3 regions of the Pseudomonas sp. GW821-FHT05D12 genome follow, and region 3 is predicted to be linked to each of the others. Evidence: riboswitches for the same ligand, from Rfam matches in the RefSeq annotation. Region 3 holds a riboswitch; each other region holds the start of a gene.
What was found. Region 3 has a riboswitch for cobalamin ahead of cobO (cob(I)yrinic acid a,c-diamide adenosyltransferase). Riboswitches for the same ligand answer to the same signal wherever they lie in the genome.
Positions count from the first base shown of each region.

Region 1: it holds a riboswitch for cobalamin, as region 3 does, so the genes downstream of both, AC07SI_RS25025 (ABC transporter substrate-binding protein) here and cobO (cob(I)yrinic acid a,c-diamide adenosyltransferase) in region 3, are expected to answer to the same signal.
Region 2: it holds a riboswitch for cobalamin, as region 3 does, so the genes downstream of both, AC07SI_RS16805 (CbtB domain-containing protein) here and cobO (cob(I)yrinic acid a,c-diamide adenosyltransferase) in region 3, are expected to answer to the same signal.

Region 1 is NZ_JBWKSN010000015.1:7,128-17,425, reverse strand. It holds gene AC07SI_RS25055 (hypothetical protein) at 1-75, opposite strand, end outside; gene AC07SI_RS25050 (hypothetical protein) at 200-739, shown strand; gene AC07SI_RS25045 (hypothetical protein) at 841-1,065, shown strand; gene AC07SI_RS25040 (GNAT family N-acetyltransferase) at 1,062-1,559, shown strand; gene AC07SI_RS25035 (ABC transporter ATP-binding protein) at 1,611-2,375, opposite strand; gene AC07SI_RS25030 (FecCD family ABC transporter permease) at 2,372-3,376, opposite strand; gene AC07SI_RS25025 (ABC transporter substrate-binding protein) at 3,373-4,383, opposite strand; cobalamin riboswitch at 4,499-4,692, opposite strand; gene AC07SI_RS25020 (hypothetical protein) at 4,809-5,252, shown strand; gene AC07SI_RS25015 (aldehyde dehydrogenase family protein) at 6,118-7,509, opposite strand; gene ptrR (putrescine utilization regulator PtrR) at 7,613-8,482, shown strand; gene AC07SI_RS25005 (hypothetical protein) at 8,513-8,722, opposite strand; gene AC07SI_RS25000 (amino acid aminotransferase) at 8,869-10,065, opposite strand.
Region 2 is NZ_JBWKSN010000008.1:120,455-130,752, reverse strand. It holds gene cobN (cobaltochelatase subunit CobN) at 1-2,141, opposite strand, end outside; gene cobW (cobalamin biosynthesis protein CobW) at 2,145-3,206, opposite strand; cobalamin riboswitch at 3,300-3,498, opposite strand; cobalamin riboswitch at 4,346-4,551, shown strand; gene AC07SI_RS16805 (CbtB domain-containing protein) at 4,649-4,837, shown strand; gene AC07SI_RS16800 (CbtA family protein) at 4,849-5,553, shown strand; gene AC07SI_RS16795 (cobalamin biosynthesis protein) at 5,550-5,942, shown strand; gene cobM (precorrin-4 C(11)-methyltransferase) at 6,012-6,758, shown strand; gene nfuA (Fe-S biogenesis protein NfuA) at 7,014-7,598, opposite strand; gene AC07SI_RS16780 (acyltransferase family protein) at 7,658-8,680, opposite strand; gene AC07SI_RS16775 (fatty acid cis/trans isomerase) at 8,745-10,298, opposite strand, start outside.
Region 3 is NZ_JBWKSN010000009.1:166,583-176,880, forward strand. It holds gene AC07SI_RS18395 (cobyric acid synthase) at 1-122, opposite strand, end outside; gene cobD (threonine-phosphate decarboxylase CobD) at 119-1,108, opposite strand; gene cbiB (adenosylcobinamide-phosphate synthase CbiB) at 1,101-2,009, opposite strand; gene bluB (5,6-dimethylbenzimidazole synthase) at 2,006-2,656, opposite strand; gene AC07SI_RS18415 (cobyrinic acid a,c-diamide synthase CobB) at 2,653-4,044, opposite strand; gene cobO (cob(I)yrinic acid a,c-diamide adenosyltransferase) at 4,041-4,652, opposite strand; cobalamin riboswitch at 4,732-4,995, opposite strand; gene AC07SI_RS18425 (PQQ-dependent sugar dehydrogenase) at 5,095-6,408, shown strand; gene AC07SI_RS18430 (C40 family peptidase) at 6,452-6,991, opposite strand; gene AC07SI_RS18435 (C40 family peptidase) at 7,136-7,765, opposite strand; gene hda (DnaA regulatory inactivator Hda) at 7,979-8,683, opposite strand; gene AC07SI_RS18445 (AI-2E family transporter) at 8,887-9,960, opposite strand; gene AC07SI_RS18450 (DUF2066 domain-containing protein) at 10,004-10,298, opposite strand, start outside.

The DNA of each region.
Region 1 (10,298 bases), on a different contig from region 3:
CGGCCCGTCTTCGGTCATGTGGCGCAGCACGTCGATGATCGACCGGCAGCCGAGGAGGGGGACGGAGGAGGACATGGGCCGTTCCTGTTGTAGAGGTGGCGCGCAGATATACCACGCCACGCCGTCCGGCTAAAACGATCCCCTTTTTCCGACAAGCCGGGTAACCTCTCGCCTCCCACAATCAAGCCAAGGAAAGCACGTGAAGGTTCTTCAAGGATTCATCGGTTTGTCGGCGCTGTACCTGCTGGCCGGTTGCGAGCAAGTCACTGAGAAAGCCGTGCGCTTCGACGTGCCCTACGGCTACTACGAGACCGCCTGGCGCCAGGACGTGACCGAGAAGGGCCAGTTGACCTGCAAGGTGACCACCGACACCCAGGACCGTGGCGAGAAGTGGGTGCCATCGGTGATCCTCGCGGCCGCTGAGGATGCTGCCGAAGACGATACGTTGTTTCTTTCCAGCTACACGCCCGCCGACACTGACCTGCGCTTGTTCCAGGTGCGCACCTTCAACAAGGCGGAGCCGGTGATCGACACGTTTTTCCATCGGGCTCCCGATCAAAACGGTGTGTATACGCTGCGCCTGACCTGGCAAGCCGATGGCGCCATCGGCTACCAGGTCGAAAACGGCAGCACCTGGGAAGAGAAGAAGTTCGTCCAGAAGCCGGGTTTTCGCGTGCGCCATGTGAGCGTGCATGCGTCGGGAATGAAGGGCAATGCAGTGTGTGAGTTGCGCCAGTAAGTGCTGCTGGAGCTGCTGCCAATGCTGATCCATTGAACTTAAAACTTGATCGATGAGTCAGGTTAATCAGCAGCTCTTCTTCCATGACAAGGACTCCTCCCATGCGCGAATACACCCTCAACTACTTGTTCAACGACGAACCCCGCACCCATGTGTTCGAGCTCAAACAGCCCGACCTGCCGGTGCATGAGGCGGCGTTGCACTTGCTGCAGTTGCATTTCGGTGATGCGGAAAATGGCTTGATCCTGCCGCCTGCGGATGCAGCGCCGGAGGAAATTCTCGAGCAGGCGCAGGTGGTGGGGATTACGCAGATCGAGGTTGCATGAGCCCAAGGCCGATCATTCGGGCGGTCACGACGGCGGATATCCCTGAGGTACTGGCGTTCGTGCTGGGGGCCCGTGCCGAGCTTTTCCCCAAGCTCGACGCGACAGGGATGCCGGCGGACCTGGCGCATTTCGAGGCTATTTATGTGCAGGGTGATGGGCGATTTCTGGTTGCCTGCGATCGAGGCCAGATCGTCGCTGCCATTGGCTATCTGCCTTACGACGGTCGTTTCCCACAGTTGAATTACCAGGGCCAAAAGACCGTGGAGGTGGTGCGCCTGTTTGTGCTGCCGGCGTTTCGCCGCTTGGGTCTGGCGCGCGCGTTGTACCTTGCGTTGGAGGCGCAGGCTAAGGCGGATCGGGTCGCGGTGATGTACCTGCACACCCATCCGTTTTTGCCTGGGGCGATTGATTTTTGGCTTCGGCAGGGGTTCGAAGTGGTGGATGTGGACGCGGACCCGGTGTGGCGCACGACGCATATGCAGCGCACCCTCTAACACCGCCAGTGTAGACGCCGGCAAGCCGGCTCCTACCGTTGAGTGCTCTGATCAGTTTGGGCGTAGCCGCAGTATCTGCGCCCCATCGAACGGGTCTGTCAGGTAATGCGCCTGCACCCCGAACGTCGCCTGCAGCCGCTGCGGCGTCAGCACGTCCAGCGGTTTGCCCAGCGCCACCAACCGCCCATGATCCAGTACCGCCAAGCGGTCGCAGGTGAGCGCCTGGTTGAGGTCATGCAGGGCAATCAAGGTGGTGACCGGCAAGCCTTGCACCCCCTTCAGAATCCCCAGTTGATGCTGGATATCCAGGTGATTGGTCGGCTCATCCAACAACAAAATCTGCGGCCGTTGCGCCAACGCACGGGCGATGTGCACCCGTTGGCGTTCACCGCCCGAGAGGCTGCGCCACGCACGTTGGCCCAGGTGGGTGGCGTCTACATCCTGCAGCGCCTGGTGCACGATAGCGTCGTCCTCGCGGGACCAGGGGCTCAGTGCCGACAGCCACGGCGTGCGGCCCAGGGCCACGGCGTCGAACACGCGAATGGCGTCGTCGGTGTCGGCCTGTTGTTCGACCACCGCGAGTTGCTGCGCAATGGCACGACGGGACAGGTCGCCCAAGCGCACTTCACCCAGTCGCACCTCGCCAGTGGCCGGGGTGCGCAGGCCAGCCAGCAGTTTCAGCAGAGTGGATTTGCCTGAGCCGTTCGGGCCGACGATGCCCAGGGTTTCACCCCGCTGCACCTGCAGGTGAATGTCGCGCAGCAACGTGGCTTCACGCACTTTGAAGCCCAGGCCGGTGCAGCTCAGTACGGTCATCGCGCATTCCTCCGGCCGATCAGGATCAGCGCAAAGACCGGCGCGCCCACCAAAGCCGTGACCACGCCGACCGGGATGACCTGGCCCTTGATCAAAGTGCGTGACAACACATCGGCTGCAATCAAGAACAATGCGCCGCCCAAGGCGCTGGCGGGCAGCAGGCGCGAGTGCCCGGTGCCGAGCAGCAGGCGCACGGCGTGGGGAATCACCAGGCCGACAAAACCGATGGAGCCGACAATCGACACCATCACCGCCGTGACCAGTGCGGCGCAGGCCACCAGCACAAATTGCACGCGGCGCACCGGGATGCCCAGGGAGGCCGCCGAATCGCTGCCGAAGGTAAACGCATCCAGCGCGCGCCGGTGCCACAGGCACACAGCAAGCCCTGCAACTGCCACCGGCACCGCCAGCCATACCGACGGCCAGCGCACCCCACTGAGATTGCCGAGCAGCCAGAACATGATGCCGCGCGCCTGTTCGGAGCTGGCCGACTTGGTGATCAGGAACGCCGTCAGCGCGTTGAACAGCTGCGAACCGGCGATGCCCGCGAGGATGATCTGCCCGGTACCGCTGGCTGAACCACTGGCTCGCGCGAGCAGGATCACCAGCGCAAATGCGGCCATCGCGCCGACAAAGGCGCCGGCCGACAGCGAGATCAAACCGCCGCCCACCCCGATCAACGCCACCAGCACTGCGCCCGTCGAGGCGCCGGCGCTGATGCCCAGCAGGTACGGATCGGCCAGCGGGTTGCGCAACAGCGATTGCAGAATTACCCCGCAGGTCGCCAGCCCGGCGCCGCATGCGGCAGCGACCAGCGCGCGCGTGAGGCGGTAGTTCCACACCACGCCTTCATCGATCGGGTCCAGCACGTAGCCGGCGGCCCAGAGCTTGTTGGCCAGCACCTGCAGTACCACCTTTGGTGCGATGGCGGTTTCGCCGATGGCCACGCCGGCGAGCACGGCGATCAGCAGCAGCGACAGGGCGAGTAGGGTGCGTATCATTTGGGCAAGTCGTAGCCATCGATGGCTGTCGCCAGTTGTTCCAGGCCATCGAACATACGGATGCTGGCCTGCAGCGCCAGGGCGTCGAGGATGATGATGCGGTTGTTTTTCACCGCGTCCATGTTGCGGGTGACCGGGTCACTGCGCAGGAAGGCGAGTTTCTTTTCGTGGTCATCGGCGGGGTAGCGGCGGCGGTCCATCCGCGCGATCACCAAAAAGGTCGGGTTGGCCTTGGCAATGGTTTCCCAGCCAACGGCCGGCCATTCTTCATCGGACTGCACCACATTGTGCAGGCGCAGGGTTTGCAGCATGAACTCGGGAATGCCCTTGTGACCGGCCACGTAAGGGTCGCTGGCCATCTCCGAGCTGGAGAACCACACCAGAGCACTGGCCTGCTTGAGGCCTTTGCCCTGCACGGTCGCGACGGATTTGGCCAGGCGCGCCTTGAGTTCGTCGTTCAGTTGTTGGCCGCGATCCTGTACGTCGAAAATCTGCGCCAGTTGGCTGATGCTTTTATAGATGGTCTCGATGCGAAACGGCTCCAGCCGCGTGCCGTCGGCGCCGACCAGGTTGTCCTTGCCTTCGCAGTCGGAGGGCAGCAGGTAGGTGGGGATCTTCAATTCGTGGAATTGCTCGCGGGTCCCGACCACGCCCTGCGGGCCGACCACCCATTCCAGCTCGGCAGCCACCAGCTGCGGGCGCTTGGCGATCACCGACTCGAAACTGGGCTCGTTGTCGGCCAGGCGTTCGATTGTGTCGTTCTGTGCCTTGTACTGCGCCAGGACGCTGTTGAACCACAGCGAGGTGCCGACCACTTTATCGCCTACGCCGAGGGCGTAGAGCATTTCGGTGGCGGCCTGGCCGATGGTCACGCTGCGCGCGGGTGCCTGCTGGAAGGTGAGCGTGCTGCCGCAGTTCTGCACGGTCAGCGGGTACTGGGTGGGCGCGGCGTGGGCCAGGGCACAGAAGCCCAGGCCAGTGATCAGGGCGGTAACGCGTGGCAGCATGGGGCGATCTCCTTGAAACCGTACGTGGAACTGGGGAGGTACGGTCTGGAATTACGCCCTCGAACGCTGCGGGTCAGGCAGGCAAGGATGTCCTTCCCGGACACCCCGCCGGTTAGTGTTGGTGCTTGGGCCGGCAGGTCTCCTGACTGATGCGTCATCGCCACGCTCCGGCCTTCCCGGACGAGGTCCAGTGGCATCAAGGAGCAGGCTCGGCACCTACAGTTGCGGGGGCAGTTCCGATTGGCGCGGCATACCGCGCTTCGGATTCCCTATTAGTCCCATTTGGGAACCGGCGCGGTATGGTAGTCGATCACGCGGTTGAGCGGGAGTTCTGACGGCGCACGGTGAGAAGACTGCGGTAGCTCTTATGGGATGGCTCTCCTATGATGCGCGGCCATGGACAGCCTTCACACAAGGAATACACAGTGAAATCATTCGTCGCCCTCGCCCTCATCGCCATGCTCGCCGGTTGCGCCACCCCAGGTAAAAGCGAAAAGCAGATTTTTGACGAAGCCGCTACCGCGCATGTCATGTCGCTGCCTTCCGGGGAAAACAGGGTGCGCTTGCACAGTGTGAAAATCCCCAGCCACGGCTTGATCGCCGACAACCTGGCCCTTGCCATGGCCGGTGGCGCCAATGCGATGTATCTGAAAGAAGAATTGCTGAAGGCCAAAAGCCTGGGCGACACCGGCTTTCTGATTATCGGCGCCAGCACTGTCGTTGACGTGGCCGTGATCGGCAACGCCTGTGAAGGGCTGGATCTGAAAGGTATGCAGATTTACTACTCGGGCACCAATGCGCAGAAGGATAAAGTGCGAACCGCGGTTGAAAAGACCCAGGCGCAGTTTTATTACATTAATGCGCAGTGAGAGTCTGGCAGTAGAGGCAGCCTTTTGGCAGTGAGTGGGCCAGTGCTCGCAAACGCTCTTGTACGGGTATGCGGACGTATCTTGCCCAGCAGGTTAAGCAGGCTAAGCAGGCTAAGCAGGCCAGACAGGCTAAGCAGCCAAGCAGGCCAAGCAGGTTGAGCAGGTTGAGCAGGTTGAGCAGGTTATTGTGGTGAGCAGGCTTGCCCTGCGTTGGGTTGCGAAGCAGCCCCAAAACCTCACACCACGGTTTGCCTGAAACTATGCGGTGGGATCCATGGGGGCGCTTCGCACCCCAACGCAGGGCAAGCCTGCTCACCACAACAACCCGTTGACATGGCCGTGATCGGCAACGCCTGTGATGGGTTGGATTTGAAAGGTATGCAGATTCACTACTCAGGCACCAATGCGCAGGCCCAGCAGGCTAATTGTGGTGAGCAGGCTTGCCCTGCGTTGGGTTGCGAAGCAGCCCCAAAACCTCACACCGCGGTTTTGCCTGAAACTATGCGGTGGGATTACTGGGGGGGCGCTTCGCACCCCAACGCAGGGCAAGCCTGCTCACCACAACAACCCACTGACGTGGCCGTGATCGGCGACGCTTGTGAAGGGTTGGATTTGAAAGACATGCAGATTTACTACTCAGGTACCACTGCGCAGGCCCAGCAGGCTAATTGTGGTGAGCAGGCTTGCCCTGCGTTGGGCTGCGAAGCAGCCCTAAAACCTCACACCACGGATTTCCTGAAACGATGCGGTGGGATTCATGGGGGCGCTTCGCACCCCAACGCAGGACAAGCCTGCTCACCACGACAAGCCTGCTCACCACGACCAGGCGGCTCACCACGAAAGCCGGCAGTCGTGCTGACCCGGCTTACTTGCGATCCAGCCAGACCGTCTGCGCATTGCAGAATTCCCGCACGCCGAAGTGCGACAACTCGCGCCCGAAGCCGCTCTTTTTCACCCCACCAAATGCCACCCGAGGGTCGGACACGCTGAACGCGTTGACGAAGATCCCGCCGGTTTCCAGCTGGTTGGCGATCTCCCGCGCCTTGGCTGCGTCAGTGGTAAAGATGCTCGCGGTCAGGCCGAACTCGCTGTCGTTGGCCAGGGCCACGGCGTGGTCGGCGTCGCGGGCGGTGATGATCGAGGCCACCGGGCCGAACAGTTCCTGCTTGAACGAAGTCATCTGGTCGGTGACACCCGCCAGCACGGTCGGCGCGTAGTAGTTGCCGGCACCCGGTACTTTGTCACCGCCCAGCAGCAAGGTTGCGCCTTCTTCCAGGGTGGCCTGGACCTGGCCGTGTAATTCGTCACGCAGGTCGAAGCGCGCCATCGGGCCGACATAGGTGTGGGGCGAGGTCGGATCGCCCATCACCAACGCACGGCTGGCTTCGAGGAATTTCGCGGTGAACGCTTCCACCACGCCTGCTTCGATGATCAGGCGCTTGGCGGCGGCGCAGACTTGGCCGCTGTTCTGGAAGCGACCGATCACGGCAGCCTGCACGGCGGCGTCGAGGTCGGCGTCGTTGAGCACGATGAACGGGTCGGAGCCGCCCAGTTCCAACACGCATTTTTTCAATGCAGCACCCGCCTGGGAACCGATGGCGATGCCGGCACGCACGCTGCCGGTGAGGGTCACAGCGGCGATGCGGGGGTCGGCGATGGCCTTGGACACGCCATCCTGGGTCACGTTGAGCACTTCGAACAAGCCTTCAGCGAAGCCGGCTTTGTCGAACGCGGCTTTCATCAGGTAGGCGCTGCCCATCACATTCGGCGCGTGTTTGAGTACGTAGGTGTTGCCGGCGAGCATGGTCGGCACGGCACCGCGCAGCACTTGCCAGACCGGGAAGTTCCACGGCATCACGGCGAGGATCGGGCCCAGCGGGCGGTATTCGATCTGGGCGCTGCCATTGTCGACCAGGGTCGGCTCCGGGGCCAGCATGGCCGGGCCGTGGGCGACGTACCATTCGGCGAGTTGCGCGCATTTTTCGATTTCGGCCCGTGCCTGGGCGATGGGCTTGCCCATTTCCAGGGTGATCATCTGCGCCATGTCTTCGGCTTGCTCGCGCAGGGCGCCAGCCAGGGCCAGCAGCAGCTCGGCACGCTGGCTCACCGGCTGGCGGCGCCAGGTGCGGAAGGCACCGGTGGCGCGGTCGAGGGCGGCGTCCAGTTGCGCTGCGGTTTCGTAAGGGTAGCTGCCGACAGTCTCGCCATTGGCGGGGTTGATCGACAGGGCGTGGGTCTGGTGAGAAATAGCGTTCATGGCACCGTCCGGCTGAATGAGGGGAATGAGTCCAGCCTACGGGGCTGCATCTTTTCTGGAAACTGAATAATATTAAGCAATACGTTCACGATTGGAGAATGATTTGGACCTGGTGCAGCTGGAAATCTTCAAGGCCGTTGCCGAGCAGGGCAGCATCAGTGCCGCCGCGCAGGTGATTCATCGGGTGCCGTCGAACCTGACCACGCGCATCAAGCAACTGGAGCAGGACCTGGGCGTGGAGTTGTTTATCCGCGAGAAGAGCCGCCTGCGCTTGTCACCGGCCGGCTGGAATTTCCTCGGCTACGCGCGGCGCATTCTCGATCTGGTCCAGGAGGCGCGTGCCACGGTGGCGGGGGAGGAGCCCCAGGGCGCGTTTGCCCTCGGCTCGCTGGAAAGTACTGCGGCAGTGCGCATTCCGGCATTGCTGGCGGCGTATAACCAGAAGCACGCCAAGGTCGAGCTGGACCTGAGCACCGGGCCGTCGGGCACGATGATCGAGGGCGTACTCTCGGGGCGCCTGGCGGCGGCGTTTGTCGATGGGCCGGTGCTGCACGCGACCCTGGAAGGCGTGGCGGTGTTTGAGGAGGAGATGGTGGTGATCGCGCCGTTGCACCACGCGCCGATCACGCGTGGGCAGGATGTGAACGGGGAGAGCATCTACACCTTTCGCTCGAATTGTTCGTACCGGCACCACTTCGAGCGCTGGTTTTCACAGGATGGCGCGGTGCCGGGGCGGATCTTCGAGATGGAGTCATACCACGGCATGCTTGCCTGCGTCAGCGCCGGTGCCGGGCTGGCGCTGATGCCGCGCAGCATGCTGGAGAGCATGCCGGGGTTTGCGGCGGTGAGTGTGTGGCCGCTTGCAGACTCGTTCCGCATCCTGAATACCTGGCTGATCTGGCGCCGAGGCACGGTGTCGCAGAGCTTGAACAGCTTCGTGAAGCTGCTGGAAGAACGCGTAACCCCTTTGTAGGAGCTGGCAAACCAGCCCCTACAGGATGTGTCAGCCGCCAAATTGCAGGGTGCCCATGGCCAGCTTGGCCATGATGGCTGTCGCGCCGAGCTGCACCAGCCACAGCGCCAACCCGCCGAGGAACACCCCCAGGGCCACTTGCAGCACCAGGCTTTTCTGGCGCTTGGCTTGCGGGGCGCGCGGGGTGTAGTCATGCAGTTCATCGCGGTCGGCGCGCAGGTCCAGGTCGTCGTTTCTCATAAGGCTCTCACAGCAAAGGGGCAGTCAGGGGTCAGTCTAGGGGCTGAGTGCTGCGGCCAGTGAATTTTTTGCAAGCTCGCTCGCCACAGCCAATAAAAAAGGGGAAGCCCTTGAATGGCTTCCCCCTCGGCACAGCCGTTTCAGGTTTACAGCACCTGAACAATCGCCTTCGTCACGGCACCAATGTTCGACTGGTTCAACGCTGCCACGCAGATACGCCCGGTATCCAGCGCGTAGATGCCAAACTCGGTGCGCAAGCGGGTGACTTGCTCAACCGTCAGGCCGGAGTAGGAGAACATCCCGCGCTGGCGACCGACGAAGCTGAAGTCGTGGCCCGGGGCAGCCTTGGCCAGTTCGGCGACCATCTGCTCGCGCATGCCACGGATGCGCAGGCGCATTTCAGCCAGTTCGGCCTCCCACTGGGCGCGCAGCTCAGGGTTGTTCAGCACCGCAGCCACGATTGCCGCGCCGTGGGTCGGCGGGTTGGAGTAGTTGGTGCGGATCACACGCTTGACCTGGGACAGGATGCGCGCGCTTTCTTCCTTGGATTCGCTGACGATCGACAGCGCGCCCACACGTTCGCCGTACAGCGAGAACGACTTGGAGAACGAGCTGGACACAAAGAAGGTCAGGCCCGATTCAGCGAACAGGCGCACCGCAGCGGCGTCTTCGTGGATGCCGTCGCCAAAGCCCTGGTAGGCCATGTCGAGGAATGGCACGAGGTTCTTGGCCTTGACCACGTCCAGCACGTTTTGCCAGTCGGCCGGGCTCAGGTCGACGCCGGTCGGGTTGTGGCAGCACGCGTGCAGCACCACGATGGACTGTGGTGGCAGGGCGTTGAGGTCTTCGAGCAGGCCGGCACGGTTCACGTCGTGGGTGGCGGCGTCGTAGTAGCGGTAGGTCTGTACCGGGAAGCCGGCTTTTTCGAACAGCGCCTGGTGGTTTTCCCAGCTTGGGTCGCTGATGGCAACGACAGCGTTGGGCAGCAGTTGCTTGAGGAAGTCCGCGCCGATCTTCAGTGCGCCGGTACCGCCGACCGCTTGGGCGGTGATGACGCGGCCGGCGCTCAGCAGCGGCGACTCAGCGCCGAACAGCAGTTTCTGCACGGCCTGGTCATAGGCCACGATGCCGTCGATCGGCAAGTAGCCACGGGCGGCATGTTGCGCCACGCGAATGGCTTCCGCTTCGGCAACGGCACGCAAGAGTGGAATTTTCCCCTCCTCGTTGCAGTAAACGCCCACGCCAAGGTTGACCTTGGTGGTTCGTGTATCGGCGTTGAATGCTTCGTTGAGGCCCAGGATTGGATCGCGTGGTGCCATTTCGACAGCGGAGAACAGGCTCATTTTTGCGGCAGCTCTTTGGGGGAAAGGAGGGACGTGTCGCGCTCCAGCCGAATGCACTAGAGCGGTGCACAAACGGGGAGCTAGTATAGAGGCCATCACCGCCAAGGGCGACAGCCGAAACGGCTTTTCGGCCAAGTTTTTCGGTTTATTTGCCCACCGTTAGTCGTATTGCAACATTGCTCCCGGACGGCAGGTCAGATGATTGCCTTGAAACCCGCCACATTCGCCACCAC
Region 2 (10,298 bases), on a different contig from region 3:
CGCAGCAATGCGAGCAAGGTATCGATGCGCAGGCGGCCTTCAGGCGACTCACCAAAGATATGCAGGCCGTCGCGGATCTGCGACTCCTTCAGGTCACACAGGTAAGTATCCAGGCGCGGCAGCCACACCGCTGCGTCGGCGTCGTTGTCGAGCTCAAGTTCCTGGTCGATGCGGGTTTCGCGCACCAACTTGAGGATGTCCTTTTGCAGCTCAACCGCCCGACGCGGGTCGAGCAGTTGGGCCTCGTAGTACTCGTCCGCCAGCAATTCCAGGTCACGCAACGGCCCATAGGTCTCGGCGCGGGTCAGCGGCGGCATCAAGTGATCGATGATCACCGCCTGGGTGCGGCGCTTGGCCTGGGCGCCCTCGCCCGGGTCATTGACTATAAACGGGTAGATATTCGGCAACGGCCCCAGCAACGCGTCCGGCCAGCAGTTTTCCGACAGGCCCACGCCCTTGCCCGGCAGCCATTCGAGGTTGCCGTGCTTACCCACATGAATCACGCCATGGGCGCCGTAGGTATGGCGCAGCCAGAAATAGAACGCCAGGTAGCCGTGAGGCGGCACCAGGTCCGGGTCGTGGTACACCGCGCTGGCGTCCACCTGGTAACCGCGCGCCGGCTGGATGCCGACAAAGGTCAGGCCCAGGCGCAGGCCTGCGATCATCATGCGCCCGTCGCGGCACATCGGATCGTGGTCCGGGGTACCCCAGCGCTCCAGCACGGCCCGGCGATTGGCCTCGGGCAGGCGGTTGAACATCGCCTCGTAATCATCCAGGCCGAGGCTTTGATGGCAGGGGCGCAGGTCGAGGCTGTCGAGGTCGTTGGTGACACCGCCCAGTAGTTCATGGATCAACGCAGTGCCGCTCTCCGGCAACTCAGCGGGCAGCGGATAACCCTCGGCGTGCAGAGCACGCAGGATATTCAGCGCAGCAGCAGGCGTATCCAGGCCCACGCCGTTGCCGATACGGCCGTCGCGGGTCGGGTAGTTGGCGAGGATCAGCGCGATGCGTTTTTGTGCATTCGGCACCCGCGCCAGTTCGACCCAGCGTCGGGCCAGTTCGGCGACAAAATCCATGCGCTCGGGCGCGGCGCGGTAGCACACCACGTCCGACTGGCTGCGCTCACTGCGCCAGGCCAGGTCCTTGAAGCTGATCGGCCGGCTGATGATGCGCCCGTCCAGCTCCGGCAAGGCAATGTGCATGGCCAGGTCGCGCGGGCCCAGGCCTTGTTCGCTGGCTTCCCAGCCGGGCTGGTTGTCTTGGGCGCAGATCGCCTGGATCACCGGGATATTGCGGCGAAACGGCCGCAGGTGCGGGGCTTCCGGGCTGGATTGGGCGAAGCCGGTGGTGTTCAGGATCACCGCCGCGCCGACCTCGTCCAGCAGGTCCTCGACCACCGTCAGGCAGCCGGGCTCTTTCAAACTGGCCACCGCCATCGGCAACGGGTTGAGACCCGCCGCCTGCAAGCGCTGGCAGAACACATCGATAAAACCGGTATTGGCCGCCTGCAGGTGCGAGCGGTAGAACAGCACCGCCGCCACCGGCCACTCCGCGCGCCAATCCGCCTGCCAGTCATTCAGGCGCGGGTTGGCTGTGTGCGGGTGATAAATCGCCGTGCGCGGCAGGGTTTGCGGCTCGTTCCAGGCGTAGCTGCGGCCCAGGTAACTGCTCGCCAGGCAACCGTAGAAATCCAGCGCGTTGCCCAGGCCGCCCTGGCGCAGGAAGTGCCACAGGCGGTCGCGTTCCGCCGCCCCAACGGTACTCAGCCCGCTGAGTTCCGGGTCGGGGCGATCATCCCCCGGCACCAGGATCAGTTGCACGCCGCGCTCGGCCAACTCCACCAGGCGCTCGATACCGTAGCGCCAATAGCCGATGCCGCCGTGCAGCGAAATCAGGATGACCTTGGCATGGCGCAGCACCTCGTCGACGTACAGGTCGACCGAGGCATGGTTCTGCACCTGCATCGGGTTGGCGAGGCGAAAGCTGGGGTAATCCTCGGGCAACTGCTGGGCGGCTTCGGCGAGCAGCGCCAGGCTGGAGTCGCCGCTGCACAGGATCACCAGTTCGGCGGGCGTTTGTCCAAGGTCGGCAATATTGTCGTCCGAGACGAAACCACCGGGCTGGGTCCTGAGCAGGTGCATGGGTTAAACGCTGAGGGCAGCGCGCAATTGCGCTTCGAGGCCAGCCGCATCCAGCTCCTGGCCGATCAGTACCAGGCGCGTGATGCGCGCTTCATCGGCCGCCCAGGCGCGGTCGAAGTGCTTGTCGAACCGCGTGCCCACGCCCTGGATCAGCAGGCGCATCGGCTTGTTCGGGATCGCCGCGAAGCCTTTGACGCGCAGGATGCCGTGTTGCACCACGAGTTGGGTCAGGGCGTCGAGCAGCAGCGCTTCGTCGGCTTGCGGCAGGTCGATGGAGATCGAGTCGAACGCATCGTGGTCGTGATCGTCTTCACCTTCATGGTGATGATCGTGGTGGCTGTGGCGACCGTCGATGTGCTCTTCGGAGCCGGCGCCCAGGCCGATCAGCACGTCGAGCGGCAGGCGCCCGCTGCTGGCTTCGATGATCTTCACCGCCGGCGGCAGTTCTTCGGCGACTTCCAGGCGCACACGGGCCAGGTCTTCCGCGCTGATCAGGTCGGATTTGTTGAGGATCACCAGGTCGGCGCTGGCCAGTTGGTCGGCGAACAGCTCGTGCAATGGCGATTCGTGGTCCAGGTTCGGGTCGAGTTTACGCTGCGCGTCGACTTGATCCGGGAAGGCGGCGAAAGTGCCGGCGGCCACGGCCGGGCTGTCGACCACGGTAATCACCGCGTCGACGGTGCAGGCACTGCGGATTTCCGGCCACTGGAAGGCCTGCACCAGCGGCTTTGGCAGGGCCAGGCCCGATGTTTCGATGAGGATATGGTCGAGGTCACCGCGACGGGCGACCAGTTCGCGCATCACTGGGAAGAACTCTTCCTGCACGGTGCAGCACAGGCAGCCGTTGGCCAACTCATACACGCGGCCATTGGCTTCTTCCTCGGTGCACCCGATGGAGCACTGCTTGAGGATTTCACCGTCGATGCCCAGCTCGCCGAATTCGTTGACGATCACGGCAATGCGACGGCCCTGGGCGTTGTCGAGCATATGGCGCAGCAGCGTGGTTTTGCCCGAACCGAGAAAGCCGGTAACGATGGTGACGGGGAGTTTGGCCAGTGTTTTCATCGGATGCCCTTTGGGGCGGGCATACGGGACGATAGGCCCTGCGGCGGCGCGCAGCGGCAGATTTCGTCACCGGATCACCCCGCCCGGTTGAAGTGGAAAATCGGTTGCGAGGCAGGTCTCCTGGCTTGGGGCTTGCGGGTCGTGCGACCGGCGCCGGCTGCGCCTTCCCGCCTGGTGGCAGTGGCGTGGCAGTCGGATAAACCCTTTACAGTTGCGGGGGCAGCCGCGGATTGGACCGCGTTCCCTTCTTAGCTTCGGCCTGGGCTGAAGAACCTCGAGGGTGCAAGGCTACGCAGTGGTGGGGGGATGGTCAATGATGGGGTTGGGTTGGTGTACATATCCGTTTCTGCGGTAATGGCGGCCTATGGTTCCGCTCTTACAGCGGGTCACTTTTGGAAAAGAGCCCCAAAAGTAACCAAAAGGGCTCTTGCCCCAACACTCGGCACCTCGCTCACGCTCGGTGTGCCCGTAATCCGACATTGATTTGGGGGGCCGCCGCCACGCGCCATCCATGGCGCGGGGCGGCTAAACCGGCATCCCTGCCGGTTTACCCCCCAAATCAATATCGAATTCCGGCCAGCGTGTTTGATGGGGCGCCTAGATCAAGATCAAGATCAAAAGCAAAAGCGCGGCGGCCTTAAAGCCGACCGGATTCTTATCTCGAACTCGGTCAACCTGTGGGAGCTGGCTTGCCTGCGATGGTCGTTAACGATGATGCGAAGCACCAGAACCAACGCGGCGTCCTCACGTTTTTTTCGCCGGCAGCCGGCTCCTAAAGAGATCAAAAAGCGTACCAACGATGCGAAGCGAGCCGCTTTTGACCTTGATCTTGATCTAGGCGCCCCATTAAACACGCTGGCCGAACGCAGGCTTGAATCCGTGGGTAACCCGGCAGGACGCCGGGTTAGCCGCACTGGGCCAAGGATGGCCCATTGCGGCGGCCCACGGATTCAAGCCGGAGTGAGGGCACACCGAGCCTAGGCGAGGTGCCGAGTGTTGGGGCAAGAGCCCTTTTGGTTACTTTTGGGGCTCTTTTCCAAAAGTGACCCGCCGTAAGGGCGGAACCAATTCCAGCCATCACCCCAATATCGGATATACCCCCCACAACCGATTTGACTCCCCTCCCACCCCCATGCTCTCCTACACACCTTGTTTCGGGTGCCCTTCACAGGGTGAAACGGGAAACCGGTGAGTCATCACATGACGAGTCCGGTGCTGCCCCCGCAACGGTAAGCGAGCGAAGCGTCAGATCCACTGTGCCAAGGGCATGGGAAGGCGACGCTTTCAGGACTCCCCCAGGAGCCCCCTCGCAAGCCCGGAGACCGGCCCGAAAAAATCAGATAACAAACCCGCGGTGGGCGGGCGCTGTTCAGAACCCTGCGTGCCTGGCTCGCGGGGTTTTCATGCGCTCGTTTCACCCTGACACCCAGAAGGGACGCGCCATGTCGATCATCAGCAGCACCTCGCACACCGCCAGCAGCTCCGCCACCCTGAGCCAACGCCTGACCGCCGCCATCGGCGCGTCGATTCTCGGTGCGTGCCTGGTGTATTTCGCCGGTTTCTCGCACATCGAAGCAGTGCACAACGCTGCCCACGATACCCGCCACAGCGCCGCGTTCCCGTGCCACTGAGACCTGCCGACATGATCAAGCGTATTGCGCAAACCGCAGGTTTCACCGGCCTCCTGGCCGCCCTGCTGCTGACCCTGCTGCAAAGTTTCTGGGTAGCTCCGTTGATTTTGCAGGCGGAAACGTTCGAAAACGCCCCGGCCACTACTGAAGTGGCACATCAACATGCCGACGGCGCCGCCGCCCACAGCCACGACGCCGAGGCCTGGGAGCCGGAAGACGGCTGGCAACGCGTGCTCTCCACCACCGGCGGCAACCTGGTTGTTGCCGTGGGTTTTGCCCTGATGCTCGCCGGCCTCTACACCTTGCGCGCGCCTACTCGCACCGCCCAAGGCCTGCTGTGGGGCCTGGCCGGTTATGCGACCTTCGTACTGGCACCGACCCTGGGCCTGCCGCCTGAGCTGCCAGGCACCGCCGCTGCCGATCTCGCACAACGGCAGATCTGGTGGATCGGCACCGCGGCCTCGACGGCGGCCGGCATTGCGCTGATCGTGTTCGGTCGCAACTGGCTGCTGAAAATCCTCGGCGTGGCGATCCTGGCGGTGCCACACGTGATCGGCGCACCGCAGCCGGAAGTGCATTCGATGCTGGCCCCGGAAGCCCTGGAAGCGCAGTTCAAGATCGCTTCGCAGCTGACCAACGTGGCGTTCTGGCTGGCCCTGGGCCTGATCAGCGCCTGGCTGTTCCGCCGCAACCGCGACAATCAATACTCGGCATGACCCTGGTGGTCGGCCTGGGCTGCCAGCGCGGCTGTGATGTTCACACCCTGCTGGACCTGCTGGACAGCGCCCTCGCCGAAGGGGGGATCGAGCGCCAGCGCATCACTGCGCTGGCAAGCATCGACCGCAGGCAGGATGAACCGGGCCTGATCGCCCTGTCCCGCCTGCTTGAGCTGCCGCTGCAGTGCTTCAGCGCCGACCAACTGGCGGTGTATGAAAACCGGCTGAGCCACAAATCAGCCGTCGCGTTCGCCCACACAGGCTGTCATGGCGTCGCCGAAAGCGCCGCCCTGGCCCTCGCCGAACATCTCGCCAGCGGCCCTGCCCGCCTGCTGATCACCCGCCGAAAAAACGCCCAGGCGACTTTTGCATTGGCCTGCGCAGGCTAAAACCCCGATAATTGCCTGCCCTGAACATGAACAATGTTCATACACGCCCGCTTTTAAACAGGAAATACCATGACCGTCTACTTTATCGGCGCAGGCCCTGGCGATCCGGAATTGATCACCGTCAAAGGCCAGCGGCTGATCCGCAGCTGCCCGGTGATTATCTATGCCGGCTCGCTGGTGCCGGCGGCGGTATTGGAAGGCCATCAGGCGCAGCAGGTGGTCAACAGCGCCGAACTGCACCTGGAACAGATCATCGACCTGATCAAGGCCGCCCACGCCAATGGCCTGGATGTGGCGCGGGTGCACTCCGGTGACCCAAGCCTGTATGGCGCGATCGGCGAGCAGATCCGCTATTTGCACGAGCTGGGCATTCCATTTCAGATCATCCCCGGCGTGACCGCGGTGGCGGCGTGTGCAGCGCTGCTGGAGACCGAATTGACCCTGCCGGACATTGCGCAGAGCGTCATCCTGACCCGCTACGCCGACAAAACCAGCATGCCCGCCGGCGAAGCGTTTGAAAGCTTGGCGCAACACGGCACGACCATGGCGATTCACCTGGGGGTCAATCACCTGGAGAAGATCGTCGCGCAACTGCTGCCGCACTATGGCGCCGATTGCCCGATTGCCGTGGTGCACCGGGCGACCTGGCCGGATCAGGATTGGGCGCTGGGAACGTTGAGTGACATTGCCGAAAAGGTCGCCGCCAAGGGCTTCAGGCGTACCGCGTTGATTGTGGTGGGTCGAGTGCTGGCGAGTGACAGTTTCAGCGAGTCGTCGCTGTATCGGGCTGGGCATGCACACCTTTATCGGCCTTAATGCTCAACCTCATTAATCAAATATAAGACACTGATTTAAATGAATAAAATATAAATCAAAAATGTGGGAGCGGGCTTGCTCGCGAATGCGCTGTGTCAGTCAACTGATTGAGTGACCGGGGCACCGCATTCGCGAGCAAGCCCGCTCCCACACTTAATCTTATCTGTCAGATAGATAGCTTAAACCATTGAATTTAAAGCATAAAAAAACGGCGCTCACGGGGCGCCGTTTTTTTGTTCGCAGTGAACGCCTTACTCAGTAGTAGGCGTTTTCTTTCTGCGTGTGGTCAGTCACGTCGCGTACACCCTTGAGCTCTGGAATACGTTCCAGCAGGGTGCGCTCGATGCCTTCGCGCAGGGTCACGTCCGCCTGGCCGCAGCCCTGGCAGCCGCCGCCGAATTTCAATACGGCGATACCGTCTTCCACTACATCGATCAAGCTGACCTGACCGCCGTGGCTGGCCAGCCCCGGGTTGATCTCGGTTTGCAGGTAGTAGTTGATGCGCTCGTTGACCGGGCTGTCAGCATTCACGTTCGGCACCTTGGCGTTCGGCGCCTTGATGGTCAACTGGCCGCCCATACGGTCGGTGGCGTAGTCGACCACGGCGTCGTCGAGGAAGGCTTCGCTGAAGGCGTCGATGTACGCGGTGAAGCTTTTCAGCCCCAGCGCGGTGTCTTCAGGTTTCTCTTCCCCAGGCTTGCAGTAGGCAATGCAAGTCTCGGCGTATTGGGTGCCGGGCTGGGTAATAAAGACGCGGATACCGATACCCGGGGTGTTCTGCTTGGACAGCAGGTCGGCCAGGTAATCGTGGGCGGCGTCGGTAATGGTTATGGCAGTCATGGAAACTCCTCACAGGCTTGCGGGCAGTTTACGCCAAATCATTACAGAGGTACAAAGTCCTAGTATTTTTGTCGGGATAAATTTGACCGTTGGTCGCCATCGAACCAGCCCTTGAGCAGGCGATAACTGCCCTTTTCCAGCCAGCGGTAGCTGCCCAGGGCACCCAGGCCGATGATCACCACGCACACCGCCAGCACGGCATACGGGTTCAGGCCGTAGCGCTGGGCGGCGTAACCACCGGCGGACAACACCAGCACGTGCAGCAGATACACCGAATAGGAACAGTCCCCCAGCACTTTAAGCAATCGATTGTCCGCGAAGAAGCGCTCCAGCGCCATGCACGCCACCACCAGCACCGCGCTGGGCAGGCCCCAGGTCAGCGCCCGTGGCGAAGCCGGCCAATGGTAGATCGCCAGCAGCGCGGCGGCGACGCCCAGCAACGGCAGCCACACGCCGGGACGAATCCAGCCCTTGCGGTAGAGCATGCCAATGCCGATGCCCATCAGGAACTCGACCACGATATCCGAGCGGTAGAACTCGCTGATCCAGCCGAATGACGTCCAGGCCTCGCACACCGCGAACAACAGCGCCGCGACCACCAGCAATCGCCACTGCCGACGGAACAGCAGCGCCCAGGCGAACAGCAGGTAGAAGAGCATTTCGTAGTTCAGCGTCCAGCCCACATTGAGCGTCGGGTACACCCCATAGCCGCCGGGGTTCTCGGAAGGGATAAAGAACAACGACATCAGCACATGGGCCGCATCGACGCTCTGATCCGGCAGCATTGGCCGGGCAACCACCACCAGCAAGGCCATCAGCAAGGTGTAGAACCAATAGGCCGGCACGATGCGCAACAGGCGGTAGAGCAGGAATCGCCAGGGCGGCAGGTCCTTGTCCTGGGTGGACAGGAAGATCACCAGGCCGCTGATCACGAAAAACACGTCCACGCCCGCCGCGCCCTTTTCCACAAACAGCCGGCCCAGGGCGGTGTCCGCCTTGAAGCCGAAGAAAATCTGCATGAAGTGGTGCCCCACCACTGTCCAGGCCGCCAGAGCGCGCAGCGCCTGTACCGAGATCAACATTGTCCGCCACCCTTCCCAACACCGATGCCTGAAGTTGGGACCATGGCGGGCGGACAAAGGTCGATCAAAGATTCTCGTAGCGATTCATATCCAGCACACCCTCTTCCATCGGCGTGGTTTCGTGGATGTAGCGCGACAGGTCATGGAAGTACTGCCAGAACAACGGATGGCTGCGGCGCACGCCCCAGCGGTCGACAATCTTCTCAAAGCGGTTGGCGTCCTTGGCCCGCTCCATTTCGGCGACGAACTCGGGGACTTCCTGCGCAGGAATGTTAAACATGAAGTTCGGGTAGCTGATGAGCACGCCGGGGTAGATGGTCACGGTGTCCAGGCCCGGCTGATAGCGGTAGGCCTCACCCAGCAGGAACGCCACGTTACTGTGCGCGCGATTGCGCAACATGCTGTAGACCACGCGCTTGCCGCGGGTGGTCTCGATCCGCAGCATCGTCGCCTCAGGCAACTGGTCGATGACCTTGAGCCCGGCTGCCGGGCGCGCCGTCAGGCGACTCAGGGCCTGCTCGGCATCCTGCAATGCCGGGTCGATCCCGTCACGCGAGCAAAAGGCGCCGTCACAACGGTTGATCGGGTCCGGACTGGCATTCAGGTCGCCATATCGCGCGAGCAACTGGTTGGCAAAGTCACGCTTGGGGTCCTTGGCATCCAGGTGCAGGCCGGTGGGCGTGTCGTCGTCGATCGCCTCGTAGTCCAGCCACAACTTGAGCTTGCCGCTGTTCTGGTACCAGTCGTCGAGGAAATCCTCGCGACTGTCGGCCGGCATCAGGCGCAGGAAGTTCTGCTCGGCACCGTTGCGGATCAAGTCGAAATACAGGCGGGTCTGGGCCTGGTGCGACACATTGCCGAACACATCGAAGTTCACCGCCAATTGGTAATAGGTGCGTTCCAGCAGCGGGTAGTCAAACAGCCACATCGTCTGTGGCACCTCACCGATCAGGCCCTTGGTCACCGAGGCGCTGTCGAAGTGGCGGAAAATACTCAGCAAGGCATTGTCATTGCCGGCCCACAGGCTCGACCAACTCGGCGGCGGCAGATCGGCGTAACTGTCGCGGCGCAAGGCCTCGTATTCATTGCGTTTGTCGCGGTAGGCCAGCCACAGGCTCAGCACGCTGCCGACGTCATCGTTCTGCCCCGGCATCGCCAGCAGCGGCGTGGCCTGGCCGCGATAACGCGCATCGGTGATGTACAGGTCGTGCTCGGGGTCCTGGAACAGGGCCCAGAAGTTGTCGCGGATCACGTCCGTGGCGATCTGCCCACGGCACACCGGCCCGCGAATGAAGGTGCGCACGAAATACTCGGCGTTATCGAGCATGAACTGGTAGCGCGCCTTGGCCGGGATCGCCTCGAAGGTTTCGAACGGGTTGGCACGACGGCCCGGCCCGTAACCCGGCAAGGCGTCGACCTGCCAGTTGCCGGCGTAGAACAACTCCTTGATGTGCGCCATCTTCGCCGCGCTGAACGGGTACGTGATGTGGGTTTTATGCACGATCACGCCCTGCACTGGCCACAACCGGTAGTACACCTGGGTGCCGGGGTCGTCATTCGGGCGGCGCGTGGCGATCAGGTCGATGGGCTGGCCGCTTGGCGTGCGTGAACGCACCCA
Region 3 (10,298 bases):
ATGTTCTGCGGCTTGAACGGCGCCACCGCCACGCCTTGGCGCACCAGCCAACGGCACAGCGCGGTCACCAGGGTACTTTTACCGGCGTCGGAGGTGGTGCCTTGCACCATCAGCGTAGTCATGCAGCTTCCTTGTAGGCGCCCAGGGCCTCGTCGAGGCGCAGCCAGTCCGCCTCGGTGTCGGGCAAGCCAAAGCGCAGGCTGCTGTCGTGGACAAACAGGCGCAGCAGAATGCCGCGCTGGGCCATGAATTCGTGCATGCGCTCGGCATGCGGTGTGATCAGCCATTGAAACAACGCGCAGCCGCCCTGGGGCTGGAAACCATGGCGCTTGAGCAAGGCGTAGAGGCGCTGGCCGGCCTCGATGCAGCGCGCACGTTGCCGCGCATGCCCGGCGGTGTCGCGCAGGCAGGCCTGGCCCAGCACGCGTGTCGGCCCGCTGACGGCCCAGGGCCCGACCTGTTCGGCGAGCAGCTTGAGCAGTTTGCGTTCGGCCAGCACGAAGCCCAGGCGCACACCGGCCAGGCCGAAAAACTTGCCGAATGAGCGCAGCACGATCAAACCGACCTGATGGGCCTGGCTGGCCAGGCTCAGTTGCGGGGTGACATCCATGAACGCTTCGTCCACCACCAGCCAACCGCCGCGCTGGGCCAGCCGGGTGTGCCAGTCGAGCAGGCGTTGCGGCGCCAGGCTCAGGCCGGTGGGATTGTTGGGATTGACCACCACCAGCACGTCGAGGCCATCAAGGAAGAAGTCGACTTCCTGCTCCTGCACCTCACGCACCACATAACCGGCGCGGCGCCAGGCTTCGGCGTGTTCGGCATAGCACGGCGACAACACGCCGACCTTGCCCGCACGGCGCAAGCGCGGCAGCAGCTGGATCGCCGCCTGGGAACCGGCCACCGGCAACAGATGCGCAGCGCCGTAATACTCGCTGGCGGCTTGCTCCAGGCCGTCGTCGGTTTCCGGCAGGCGCGCCCAGGCTCGCAGCGGGATTTCGGGGATCGGCCAGGGCCACGGCGCCAGGCCGCTGGAGAGGTCGAGCCAATCAGCCTCGGCAATCCCGTACTGCATCGCCGCCTTGCGCAGCCGGCCACCGTGTTCAAGCATAGAATTGCGCCCCCGCACATAGGATCAGCAGCCATAACCATACGCCGCGCTGCACCAGTTGCCAGCCCCGGTCGATGGAATCGGCATCCGCCGCCGGGCCTTCGCCCAGTGGCGGCCGTTGATGCACCTCGCCGTGGTAGATCGCCGCGCCGCCCAGCTCCACGCCCAAGGCGCCAGCACCGGCGGCCATCACCGGGCCAGCGTTGGGGCTGTCCCACGTCGGGCCCTGGGTTCGCCAGCATTTGAGCGCCAGGCGGGTTTTGCCCAGCACTGCGTAGGTCAACGCCACCAGGCGCGCCGGAATGTAGTTCAGCAGATCGTCGATTTTCGCCGCAGCCCAGCCGAAGCGCTCGAAGCGTTCGTTGCGATAGCCCCACATCGCGTCGAGGGTGTTGCTCAGGCGGTAAAGCACCACGCCCGGCACGCCGGCGACGACGAACCAGAACAGCGCGGCAAACACCGCATCGCTGCCGTTTTCGAGTACCGACTCAGTGGCGGCGCGGGCGACTTCGGTGCGATCCAGTTTACTGGTCTGGCGGCTGACCAGGTAGCTCACGCGCTTGCGGGCTTCTTCCAGGTCATCGCTGCGTAGCGCCTGGGCCACCGGGATCACGTGTTCGCCAAGGCTGCGCATGCCGAGGGCACAGTACAGCGCGAGGATCTCCAGCACCCAGCCGATATACGGCGCCCACGACAAGGCGGTCGCCAGCAGGGTCAGCGGCACCACCGCGATAAACCACGCGGTCACCCCATGGCTGCGCCAGCCACGGCCACCGCTGTTGAAACGTTGCTCGATGCGCCCGGCAAAATTGCCGAACGCCACCAGCGGATGCCAGCGCCTGGGTTCACCCAGCAGCGCATCCAGCGCCACTGCAGCGACACACAGCAAGGCCACACTCATTGACTCACTCCCCACACATTCTCATACAACATGTCACTCAGCGGCCGTGGTTCGGTCCAGCCTTCGAGCTGCAACATCGGTGCCGGATAGAACTCGGCCACCGGCCCCAGGCACAACACCGCCAGGGGTTTCGCGCCGGGCGGCAGGCCCAGCAGGTCGGCCAGGGCCTGGGGCTCGAACAGCGAGACCCAGCCCATGCCCAACCCTTCGACGCGAGCCGCCAGCCACAGGTTCTGGATCGCACAGGACAGCGAGGCCATGTCCATTTCCGGCAAGGTGCGCCGGCCGAAGATATGCCGCTCGCGATCATCCATCAGCGCTGCCACCAGCACTTCGGCGCAGTCATGGATGCCTTCGACCTTGAGCTTCATGAACTCATCGGAACGCTCGCCCAACGCCTCGGCGGTGCGCAAGCGTTCTTCTTCCACCAATTGCTGGATCTGCCCACGCAGTTGGCGGTCGCTGATGCGGATAAAGCGCCACGGCTGCATCAGGCCGACACTCGGCGCCTGGTGTGCAGCCTGGAGCAGGCGGTGCAGCAACTCGGGGGCCACGCTGCCGCCGCTGAAGTGGCGCATGTCGCGGCGCTCGGCGATGGCGCGGTAGACGGCGTCGCGGTCGGCCTGGGGGAAGGCGTTGTCGGTCATGGCCCCATCGGGGGCAAGCCCGCTCCCACAGTGGATGGGGATTCAACGCGGTAAATGGTGGGAGCCGGCTTGCCGGCGCTGGCCACCTCAGGGTCGGGCGCAAACAAGGCCGCCACCGCCCTCGGGTTGGACGGGAAATAGAAGTGCACGTAGGACGCGGTCATACGCCCTTGTCGGAACACCGCCTCGGCGCCGCGCCCACCATTGGGGCTGACGCCACGGGCAATCGGCTGCCACTCGGTGCTGGTCAGGGAATGGTGATAAGTGTGCCCACGCAGCACGCCTTCCGGCAGCTCGACGTTTTGCAGGGCCAGGGCCGCAAGTTTCTTTTGCATCACCGCATCGCCCTGCAGCAGGCCGACCAGTTCGGCGCGGGTGCCGTCGACGTCGGTCAGCGAGTCCAGCAGGTAGAGCATGCCGCCACATTCAGCGAGCAAGGGTTTGCCGGCCGCGTGATGGGCGCGGATGGCATTGAGCATCGAGGTATTTTCCGACAGCGCCTGGTGGTGCAGTTCCGGATAGCCGCCGGGCAGATACAGACTGTCGGCGTCAGGCAATTCGCGGTCATGGATCGGCGAGAAAAAGCGCAGCTCTGCGCCCATCGCCCGCAACAGGTCGAGGCTGGCGCCGTAGGTGAAGGCAAACGCTTCGTCACGGGCCACCGCAATGCGCACGCCGGCCAGCAACGGCTCGGCCTCGATCACTTCGGGGGCGGCGAAGGTCACCGGCGGCGGCAAGGCAACTTCACAACTGCTGCCCAGTGCCTGCGCAGCAGCATCCAGGCGCAGGTCGAGGTCATTCAGCTCGCTGGCTTGCACCAGGCCCAGGTGGCGGCTCGGCAGTTCGATCCCGGTTTCGCGGGACAGCGCGCCATACCAGCGCAGGCCTTCGGTGAGACTGCCTTCGAGGAGTTGCGCATGGCGCAAGGTGCCGACGCGATTGGCCAGCACGCCCGCGAACGGCAAATCCGGCTGATAACGCGCGAGGCCCAAGGCCAGGGCGCCAAACGTCTGCGCCATCGCAGTGCCGTCGATCACGCCCAATACCGGCACGCCGAAATGCCGCGCCAGGTCGGCGCTGGACGGCGTGCCGTCGAACAGCCCCATCACCCCTTCGATGAGGATCAGGTCGGCCTCAGCGGCGGCTTCCCACAAAAGGCGGCGACTTTCCTGCTCGCCCACCATCCACATGTCCAATTGATACACCGGCGCACCACTGGCGCGCTCGTGGATCATCGGATCAAGAAAGTCCGGGCCGCATTTGAACACGCGGACTTTGCGCCCCAGATTGCGGTGCAAACGGGCGAGCGCGGCGGTGACGGTGGTTTTGCCCTGGCCGGACGCCGGTGCGGCGATCAAGACAGCCGGGCAATGACGGGGCTGATTCAAAGTTCGACGCCCTTCTGTGCCTTGATACCGGCCTGGAACGCGTGCTTGAGCATGCCCATCTCGGTGACGGTGTCGCCCATTTCGATCAACTCGGGCTTGGCGCCACGGCCAGTGACCACCACGTGCTGCATTGGCGGGCGCGCCTGCAGGTCGCTGAGTACCTGGTCGAGGTCGAGATAGCCGTGCTTGAGGGCGATGTTCAGCTCGTCCAGCACCACCAGGCCGATGGACGGGTCTTGCAGCAACTCGCGCGACACCGCCCACGCGGCTTCGGCGGCGGCGATATCGCGCTGGCGGTCCTGGGTTTCCCAGGTAAAGCCTTCGCCCATCACATGAAAACGCACCTGCTCGGGAAAGCGGCGGAAGAACAACTCTTCACCGGTGCTGTTGCGCCCCTTGATGAACTGCACTACCCCGCACTGCATGCCGTGGCCCATGGCCCGGGCGAGCATGCCGAATGCCGAGCTACTCTTGCCTTTGCCGTTGCCGGTGAGCACCAGCAGCAGGCCGCATTCGTTTGGGGAGTTGGCGATGCGCTCATCGATCACGGCTTTTTTGCGCAGCATGCGCGCCAGGTGGCGTTCGTCGCGGTCGGGGGAATCGGTCATGGCAGCTCTCCGTTGGGGCTGGACAAAAACGGCGGGCAGGAAAAAGGATAAACAGACAGCCAAGCATCGCCCACCGTGATGCTGTTGGATGAACCAGGCCGGTCTCCGGACTCATGAGTGGCGCCCTGGCTCTTTATAAAGAGAGCACTCGGACAGGCCGACAGCGCGCCTTCCCATATCGCACGCGATACAGTGGCAGAAAGCACCGTCTTGACTCATTTACCGTTGCGGGGGCAGCGCCGGAATCGCGGCAGCACTGTGTACAAGTGCGCTCACTCACCGGCTTCCCTGTTTCACTCCGTCGACCCATGGGTCACAGAGCACCTGGAACAAGCCGCGAAGGTTAGTGGGTTGGGGGTGGAGCGTCAATTAAAGCTGGCCTTGCACTTGAACCATCCTACGACCGGCCTCCTCTACCCTTACAGGTATTAAGGAGAACACCATGCACAAAACCAGACTCGCCCTGCTTATCATGCTCGCCGGCACCCTCGCTGCCTGCGGGGAAAGCTCTACTTTGCAGGTCTCCGATGGCACCGGGCCGTCGCCCAAGTTGCCGGAGCCAAACAAGACCCTGATCCCGACCGTGAATATCGCCCCGGCGATTGGCTGGCCGGACGGCGCCAAGCCCACCGCCGCCGCCGGCACCCAGGTGGCGGCGTTCGCCGAAGGCCTGGACCATCCGCGCTGGCTGTATGTATTGCCCAATGGCGACGTGCTGGTGGCGGAAACCAACGCGCCACCCAAGCCGGATGACGCCAAGGGTATTCGTGGCTGGGTCATGGAGAAAGTCATGGGCCGCGCCGGCGCCGCTGTGCCGAGCCCGAACCGCATCACCTTGCTGCGTGACGCCGACCACGACGGCGTCGCCGAAACGCGCACGGTGTTCCTGGAAAACCTCAATTCGCCGTTCGGCATGACCCTGGTCGGTAACGATCTGTACGTGGCCGACTCGGACAAGCTGTTGCGCTTCCCCTACCAACCAGGTGAAACCGCGATCAAGGAGGCCGGCACCAAAGTCGTCGACCTGCCGGGCGGCAGCATCAATCACCACTGGACCAAGAACGTGGTGGCAAGCAAGGACGGCAGCAAACTGTATGTGAGCGTCGGGTCCAACAGCAATGTCGGTGAAAACGGCCTGGATGCGGAACAGGGCCGGGCGGCCATCTGGGAAGTCGATCGTGCCAGCGGCGAGCACCGCATCTTCGCCTCCGGCCTGCGCAACCCCAACGGCATGGCCTGGGAACCACAAAGCGGCAAGCTGTGGACGGCAGTGAACGAACGCGATGAAATCGGCAGCGACCTGGTGCCGGACTACATCACCTCAGTCAAGGACGGCGCGTTCTATGGCTGGCCCTTCAGCTACTACGGGCAGCATGTGGACGTGCGCGTCAGCCCGCAGAACCTGGACCTGGTCGCCAAGGCGATCGCGCCGGATTACGCAGTGGGCCCGCACACCGCCTCCCTGGGATTGACGTTTGCCGAGGGCAGCAAACTGCCAGCCCAGTTCAGCAACGGCGCATTCATCGGCCAGCATGGGTCGTGGAACCGCAAGCCGCACAGTGGCTACAAGGTGATCTTCGTCCCGTTCGAGGCTGGCCAGCCGAAGGGGCAGCCCGTGGACGTGCTGACCGGTTTCCTCGACAAGGATGAGAAAGCCATGGGCCGGCCGGTGGGCGTGGTGATTGATCAGCAGGGGGATTTGCTGGTGGCAGATGATGTGGGGAACAAGGTGTGGCGGGTGTCGGCCGCTAAATGATGGGTAGGAGCCGGCTTGCCGGCTCCTACAGTGATACGGTCCGTCATGGGTTACGCGCCAGATTGCCTGGCAATACGCGCTTGGCACTCAGGTAGGCATTCTGCCAATACGCCTTGGACAAGGTATCCAGCTTCACCGTACCGCCAGTCTGTGGCGCGTGCACGAAACGGCCCTCACCCACATAGATCCCGGCGTGGCTGACCTGGGAGCCGCCACCGGTGGCGAAGAACAACAGGTCGCCGGTTTGCAGGTTCTGCTCGCTGACGTCCTGCGCGCGCATCACGATCAGCTCACGGGTGGTACGCGGCAAGGAAATACCGGCCGCATCGCGAAACACAAAGCCGATCAAGCCACTGCAGTCAAACCCTGAGTCCGGCGTGTTGCCGCCCCATCGATAAGGCGTGCCAACCAGGCCCAAGGCACGGAAGAGCACATCTTCGGCAGCAGGCGAAAAATTCTGTGTGGAGTAGTTGAACACCGGCTTGGGTTTCACCGCTACGGGAGCGGGCGGCGGTGGACGGCTGGCGCAGGCGCTGAGCAGCGCGGCGCAAACAATGAGAATCAGGCGGGCCGAGGTCGACATGTGCAGAACAATCCTGGTCTGGATGCGGCTTTCGCTGCCGAACGCTGAAAACCAGAACGCGCAAGCAAAGCTCGCGCGAACGGATTTCAACAATATCCAGGGATTCTAGCGCTTACACGTCAAACTTCAAGTATCACTTTAAGTTTACTTGCTAGCGGTAACTGTCGTCGGGGCCATGGCGAGTGCGCGCTTGGCTTCGATGAAGGTTTTGCTCCAGTAGCTGTCACCCAGATTATCGACTCGAACACCGCCACTGCGACGGCTGCTGGAGTGGATAAACTGGTTATCGCCCAGGTAGATACCGGCATGGCTGACGCGACCACGACCCGCTGTACTGAAGAAAAGCAGATCACCGGGCTTGAGGTTGTTGCGTGCGACCAACGGTGCATTCACGTTGATCATTTCGCGCGTGGAGCGTGGCAGGTTCATGCCCGCTTCTTCACGAAACAGATAACCGATGAAGCCGCTGCAGTCGAAACCGGCTTCAGAAGTACCGCCGAAACGGTAACGGGTACCGATCAGGGACATGCCGCGTTCGAGGATACTGTCGGCGAGGACTGGAAGCTGGTAAGGCTTGTTGCCGGCGAAGTCGGCCAGTTCCTTTTCAGTTGCCACTTCTTCCTCATAAACAGTGGAAGACTGTGCAGCAACGAATTTTGCCTGATTTTGAACCTGTGGTTTTTGCTGTTCTGCCACCTGTTGAGGGTGGGAGGCGCAACCAAACAACAGGGTAACGAGTGCGAGAGGCACGAGGGGTGCGAAGCGATTTAGCATGGGCACGACCGTGGCTGATATGTAAGGAAGTCGAGACTATGCCTTCTATCACATCGATTTGCAAATTCAATCGTGATCTATGTGACTTCTTGTTTGGACTATGACATCTAAGCCCTTAACACCCCTTACCCGCCTTTCGCGTGGCCAAAACGGCCCAAACGCGGGTTTTCTGACGCCTGGAAATTGCCGAAAGTCCTGAAAACAAAGGGCCGGCTACCAGCCAAGGGTTTCCTTGAGGAAGGGAATGGTCAGCTTGCGCTGGGCTTGCAAAGAGGCCTGGTCGAGCTGTTCGAGCAAATCGAACAACGCGCTCATGCTGCGCGTACCGCGAGTCAGAATGAAGTGTCCGACCTCGTCGGTCAGGTGCAGGCCGCGACGGGATGCGCGCAACTGCAGGGCACGCAATTTGTCTTCGTCGGACAGGGGGCGCATCTGGAAGATCAACGCCAGGGTCAGGCGCGATTTGAGGTCTGCCAGCTTCACCGGCAATTCACGCGGCGACGTGGAGGCGGCGATCAGCAGGCGCCGGCCACTGTCGCGCAGGCGGTTGAACAGATGAAACAGCGCCTCTTCCCACTCCGCCTTGCCGGCAATCGCCTGCAAGTCGTCCAGGCACACCAGCTCGTATTGCTCGAGGTGATCGAAGATGCCGATACCGCGGTCCATCAACTCCGCCAATGGCAGGTACACCGCCGGCTCGCCCATCTGCTCGAAACGCAGGCACGCGGCCTGCAACAGGTGGGTACGCCCTACGCCGTGCTTGCCCCACAGATAGATCAGGCTTTCGGTCCACCCGGCGTCGGCTTCGCAGAGCCGCTCGACATAGCCGAGTGCAGCGGCATTGGCGCCTGGGTAGTAGTTGATAAAGGTGGCGTCATCACGCAGACGCACACCCAAGGGCAGCTGAATCGGTTTCATGCTGACTGAACGGCTCCAAACGAACCGTTAGTGGCCTCTGTGTAAAGTTTGCAAAGTTTATACCCGTGACGCCGGGCGCACAATGCAGCAGACCACAAGCAAAATCAAAGGTTTGCGTTAACTTGGCGGTTTTTCGCAGATTGTTTGACGCCCCGCCCCCAGAAACAACAAACCCGGCTCAGGCCGGGTTTGTGATGAAACGGTTACAGGTCCGGATCTTCGACCCCGGTATACGCATCCGAATCCTTGTACAGATCGTGCACATGGCGCACCAGCACCATGATCACCGCCGCCACCGGCAGCGCCAGCAGGATGCCGGTAAAACCGAACAGCTCACCGCCCGCCAGGATCGCAAAGATCACCGCCACCGGGTGCAGGCCGATCCGGTCGCCCACCAGCAACGGCGTGAGCACCATGCCTTCCAGGGCCTGGCCAACCATGAACACCGCGACAATGCCCAGCATCGGGTACAGGTCGCCGCCAAACTGGAACAACCCGGCAACCAGCGCCGCGCCGATCCCGATCACAAAACCCATGTACGGCACGATAGCCGCCAGGCCGGCGATCAGGCCGATCAACAGGCCCAGCTCCAGGCCGATCGCCATCAAGCCTGCCGCGTAGATGATCCCCAGGGCCAGCATCACCAGCAACTGTCCCCGCACGAAGGCGCCCAGCACCTCATGGCATTCGCCAGCCAGGGCCACGATGCGCTCTTCGCGGTTGCGTGGCAGCAGGCTGCGGATCTTGGCCATCATGATGTCCCAGTCGCGCAGCAGGTAGAACGCCACCACCGGGATCAACACCAGGTTGGTCAGCCAGCCGATCAGCGCCAGGCTGGATGCGGTGGCCTGACTGAGCACCACCCCGACAATGTCGGTGGTCTGGCCCATGTGCTCGCTGATCGCAGCCTTGACCTTGTCGAACTTCCAGAAGCCATCCGCCAACCCCAGCTTGGTCTGCACCCACGGCATGGCCGTGTGTTGCAACCAGTCGAGCATTTGCGGCGCCAACTCGTACAAGCGAAACAGTTGCTTGGCCAGCATCGGCACCAGCACCAGCACCAATGCAGTGATGATCAACGTGAACAGGGCAAACACCGTCACCACGCCCAGGGTCCGCGACAGTCCGGCTTTTTCCAGGCGATCCACCACGGGATCGAACAGATAGGCGAGCAACAACGCCACCAGGAACGGCGTCAGGATCGAATGCAGCAAGAATACAAAAGCGCACAGCAGGACAAGTCCGCCAAGCCACACCCAACGACGCGTATCCGCCATAAACCACTCCATCTGTCTTTGCTTCTATATAAAGGAAGAACGTTTACCAGCGAAAACGCAGCTGCGCCTGCGGCTCAGGAGCGGGCGCCGGCTGGGTGCCATCCCCCACTGACGGCTGGACAGGCGCCTCGCCGGCCGGCACCTCCTGCAACTTGGCCAGGCTCAACTGGGTACGCAACTGGTCGGCGCTGCCGTTGACGCGATACACAATGCGATTGCCATCCACCCGCAGCGGATGGCCACCAAACGGCTCGAGCAGATGACCCAGGGCCGCGTAGCGCTCCAGGTTCATGCCCTGCACTTCCAGCAATTGTTCGGCGCTCGCACCGGGCTTGACC